DNA from 2 places in the Chitinimonas sp. BJYL2 genome. Region 1 is predicted to be linked to the other one. Evidence: predicted binding sites of a transcription regulator. Region 1 holds the regulator's gene; the other holds the start of a gene.
The links. The regulator HrcA, encoded in region 1, represses chaperone genes, less so after heat shock. The targets are predictions, from matches to a motif close to ATTAGCACTCGNNNNNNNCGAGTGCTAAT.
Positions count from the first base shown of each region.

Region 2: a site for HrcA is predicted at 979-1,007, ahead of groES (co-chaperone GroES). Genes of this name have one in related genera too.

Region 1 covers NZ_JANZKW010000002.1:304,424-306,879, forward strand. Annotated here, with positions in the region: gene O9X62_RS06960 (transporter substrate-binding domain-containing protein) at 1-513, opposite strand, end outside; gene hrcA (heat-inducible transcriptional repressor HrcA) at 735-1,757, shown strand; gene mltB (lytic murein transglycosylase B) at 1,790-2,456, shown strand, end outside.
Region 2 covers NZ_JANZKW010000005.1:164,536-166,991, forward strand. Annotated here, with positions in the region: gene bioA (adenosylmethionine--8-amino-7-oxononanoate transaminase) at 1-348, opposite strand, end outside; gene O9X62_RS14800 (DUF423 domain-containing protein) at 509-889, shown strand; gene groES (co-chaperone GroES) at 1,075-1,365, shown strand; gene groL (chaperonin GroEL) at 1,497-2,456, shown strand, end outside.

The sequences.
Region 1 (2,456 bases):
ACCCCGGCTCAGCGCGGCGTACATCTCGTCCGCGGCCTTGTAACGCACCACCTTGGAGGTGGCCGCGTATTTTTCGCTGACATAGCGGTCGTAGGTGGTGTCAGCCTGCACGCCGATCACCATCTTTGCCACCCGCGAGGGAGTGATGAACACATAGGGAATGCGCTTGGCCTTGGCAAAGAAAAAGGCCGGCGTGTTTGCATAGCGCTGGGTGAAATCCACCAGCTTCTTGCGATCTTCGGTCACCGACATCATGGCCACCACGGCATCAACCTGCTTCTTGTTGAGTGCGGGAATGAGGTTGTCCCAGTCCACCTGCACCAACTGGCAATCGGCCTTGATCTCCTTGCACAGAGCCTTGACGATATCCACGTCAAAGCCGCTGAGGTTGCCCTTCGCATCCATCTGCGAGAACGGTGGATACTTGCCCTCGATGGCAATTTTCAGCGTGTCGGCATGGGCCAGCCCCGCAAGCAGTGAGATAACAAGAAACGCGCGGGCAAAAAGGGCCATGGCAACCTCGATAAAGATTGATCAACAAGGGGCGCCGCTGCTGGCAACGCCGCAAAGTTGCAAGGCTACGCGCTTCCATATGTCATAAACAAGCGGCGAGTGACTCAGTTGCCTTGGCGCAAGCCGATGTGTTGCATTGCAACATGAGGGCGTTGCAGGCAACCGACATCGCGGCGCGCTGAACCCCTTGCCGTGTCCATCGCGAGCGTTACAATCGCGCCATGCTCAGCGAACGCGCGCAAATCCTGCTCAAGACCCTGGTCGAGCGATATATCGTCGACGGGCAGCCTGTGGGCTCCCGGACTCTTTCCAAATACTCGGGGCTGGACCTGTCGCCCGCCTCGATCCGGAATGTGATGTCGGACCTGGAGGAACTGGGTCTCATCATCAGCCCCCATACCTCCGCCGGTCGTATTCCGACTGCGCGAGGCTATCGCCTGTTTGTGGATAGCCTGATTACCATCCAGCCGTTGCAGCAGGTGGAGATCTCCGAACTGCAAGGCATGCTCCTGCCCGATAACCCGCAACGCGCTATTGCCGCCGCCTCCAGCCTGCTGTCGCAGCTGACCGAGTTTGCCGGCGTGGTCATGGCACCCAAGCGTCGTGGTATTCCCCTGGCGCAGGTGGAGTTCGTGCGGCTGTCCGAGCGCCGCATCCTGCTGATTCTGGTAACGGCCGATGGCGATGTGCAAAACCGCATCCTGATTGGGGATCGCGACTACACCGCGCAGGAACTGACCGAAGCCACCAACTTTTTCAACCAGCATTGCACCGGCAAGACACTGGAAGAAGTGCGTGATGCCGTTTACGCCGATCTGCGCCATCTGCAGGGGGATATATCGGCACTGATGAATGCTGCGGTACAGGCTGGCAGCCAAGCCATGGCCGAGGAAGCCAACCCGGTTGTCATCACGGGTGAAAGCAACCTCTTGCGCGTGGATGAACTCTCCAACAATGTCGAACGGCTTCGCCAGTTGTTCCGGGTTTTTGAAGACAAGACCGCCCTGCTGCACTTGCTCGATCACAGCCAGCAGGCTGCCGGCGTGCAGATCTTCATTGGCCAGGAAGCCGGACTCTCCTCACTGGACGAGTGTTCCGTGATTACCGCGCCTTACAAGGTCAACGGTCAGATCGTCGGCACACTCGGTGTCGTCGGCCCCACGCGCATGGCCTATGAGCGGGTGATTCCGATTGTGGATGTCACCGCCAAACTACTGTCGTCCGCTCTGTCACACCCCGTGTGAGCACCTTGCCCACACGTTTCCTGATTGGCCCCATGTTCAAACCCTTGTTGATAGCACTGGCGGCCTGCGCCTGCCTGGCTGACGAACCTGCCCTGCCCGCCCCGCCCCTTGCTTTCAACGAGCGTCCGGATGTCAGTGCCTTCATTGAAGACATGGTGCGCGAGCATGGCTTTGATCGTGATGCACTGAAAGCACAGTTCGGCCAGATCGTTGCCAAGCCACATATAGTCGGCATTCTCGACCGCCCCTCCACCAGTCGCCCCTACCACGCATTCCGGACGGACTTCGTCAACGACACCCGTATCCGTCTGGGCGTGGCTTACTGGCACGAGCACGCCTCGCTGATTGATGCCGTCTCCCGGCGCTATGGCGTTGAGCCCGAATACCTGGTTGCCATCCTCGGGGTAGAAACCCTCTGGGGGCGCAATACCGGCAGCTTCCGTGTCATGGATGCGCTCGGCAGTATCGCCTTTGACTACCCGCGTCGAGCCGACTTCTTCCGCAATGAACTACGCGAATTCCTGTTGCTGGCGCGTGACGAAAAGCTCGATCCCTTTGTCTTCAAAGGCAGCTACGCGGGTGCTATGGGTGCACCGCAATTCATGCCCTCCAGCTTCCACAACTTTGCAGCTGACTGGGATGGTGATGGTCGTCACGACCTCTGGCATAACACGGGCGATATTCTCGCCAGCGTGGCCA
Region 2 (2,456 bases), on a different contig from region 1:
GGCGCCATCCGAACCGTAGAACGCATGCCCCAGCCCTGTCAGGCGAGCGAGCTTTTCCGATAGCTCGACAACAGGCTGCTGGGTAAAGCCCGCCAGTATCACGTGCTCCAGCTTGCCGAGCTGATCCACCAATGCCGCGTTGATACGCGGATTGGCATGGCCGAACAGGTTGACCCACCAGCTGCTCACGCCGTCCAGAAAACGATGGCCCTCAAAATCCTCCAGCCACACACCTTCGCCGCGCGACACCGGCACGATGGGCAGACTTTCATGGCGCTTCATCTGGGTACAGGGGTGCCACACGGCCTGTCGGCTGCGGGCAAGCCACTCGTCGTTACGCGAACTCATGCTGCAGTGAACCTGTCTGTGTCAGCCAATGCTGCGGTGGGGAGCGCTTGTACGTGGCTTGCCTCGGGCTGTAAAGCTTTGCCGCCACGGTGTCGCACCCTTACCACCAATAAGCCGATCTGGCTTAGGCTCTCCCCCTGTCCCGCAACCGGAATCCACCGTGAATCGCCCTCTGATCCTGTTTGCCGCCCTCGGCGGCTTTAGTGGCGTTGCACTCGGCGCGTTTGCCGCCCACGGCCTCAAGCACAGCCTCCCCCCCGATATGCTGCCCGTCTTCCAGACCGGCACGCACTACCAGCTATTGCATAGTTTGGCCCTCCTTGCCCTGGGCCTGGCCGGCAGCCCGCTGGGCAAATACGGCCACTGGGCAGGGCATGCCTTTGCTGCAGGCATCGTGCTGTTTTCGGGCAGTCTTTACCTGCTGGCGCTGACCGGTATTCGACCGCTCGGCGCCATCACCCCGCTCGGCGGCCTGGCCTTTCTGGCTGGCTGGGCCTGCCTGGCACTGGCTGGCTGGCGCCACCGCGCCGACGGCAACTGAGCGCGTACCACTTGGACCCTGCGCTTATTCATCAATATTCATCCACCAACGATCCCCTGCTCTTGAAATGGACATGGGCCGCCCCTATCATTAGCACTCGTTAGCAATGAGTGCTAACAGCAGATATCGAACCCTTTGATTTTTGCCTGTTATGGCATTCACACGTTTTCCATCAGGAGCACACCATGAAGATTCGTCCCCTGCACGACCGCGTTGTCATCAAGCGCGTCGAAGCCGAAGAAAAGACCGCCTCGGGCATCGTTCTGCCAGGCAATGCTGCTGAAAAGCCCGACATGGGCGAAGTGGTATCGGTCGGTACCGGCAAGATCCTTGAAAACGGCTCGGTCCGCGCCCTGCAGGTCAAGGCTGGCGACAAGGTGATCTTCGGCAAGTACAGCGGCCAGACCGTGAAGGTAGATGGCAACGAACTGCTGGTCATGCGCGAAGAAGACATCATGGGCGTGGTAGAAGCCTGAGGCTCTGCGGCCATTCGCCCCGCGCCTTGCGGCGCGCGATAGACCACCCCACACCCCGGCCCTTTCCCCTTGAAGGGAAATGGGAAGCGTGCCCAAAGGCACGTTTTAGATAGCGAATTGGAGAAATTGAAATGGCAGCTAAAGAAGTCAAATTCGGTGATTCCGCCCGCGCCAAAATGGTCGCCGGCGTCAATGTGCTGGCCGATGCCGTCAAGGTCACCCTGGGCCCCAAGGGTCGCAACGTCGTGCTGGAGCGCTCGTTCGGCGCCCCGACCATCACCAAGGACGGCGTGTCTGTTGCCAAGGAAATCGAACTGAAGGACAAGTTCGAAAACATGGGCGCCCAGCTGGTCAAGGAAGTCGCTTCCAAGACTTCCGATATCGCCGGTGACGGCACCACCACCGCCACGGTGCTGGCTCAAGCCATCGTCGCCGAAGGCATGAAGTACGTCGCCGCCGGTTTCAACCCGACGGACCTGAAGCGCGGTATCGACAAGGCCGTGGTTGGCCTGGTTGCCGAGCTGAAGAAGATCGCCAAGCCCACCACCACCTCCAAGGAAATCGCCCAGGTCGGTTCGATCTCGGCCAACTCCGATGAAGACATCGGCCAGATCATCGCCAACGCGATGGACAAGGTCGGCAAGGAAGGCGTCATCACCGTTGAAGATGGCTCCAGCCTGGAAAACCAGCTCGAAACCGTGGAAGGCATGCAGTTCGACCGCGGCTACCTGAGCCCCTACTTCATCAACAATCCGGACAAGCAGATCGCTTCGCTGGAAAACCCCTTCGTGCTGCTGTTCGACAAGAAGATCAGCAACATCCGCGACCTGCTGCCGGTGCTGGAGCAAGTGGCCAAGTCGGGTCGTCCGCTGCTGATCATTGCTGAAGACGTCGAAGGCGAAGCCCTGGCTACCCTGGTGGTCAACACCATCCGCGGCATCCTCAAGGTCGTGGCTGTGAAGGCCCCTGGCTTTGGCGACCGCCGCAAAGCCATGCTGGAAGACATCGCCATCCTGACCGGCGGTACCGTGATCGCCGAAGAAGTCGGCCTGACGCTCGAAAAGGCCACCCTGGCCGAACTGGGCCAAGCC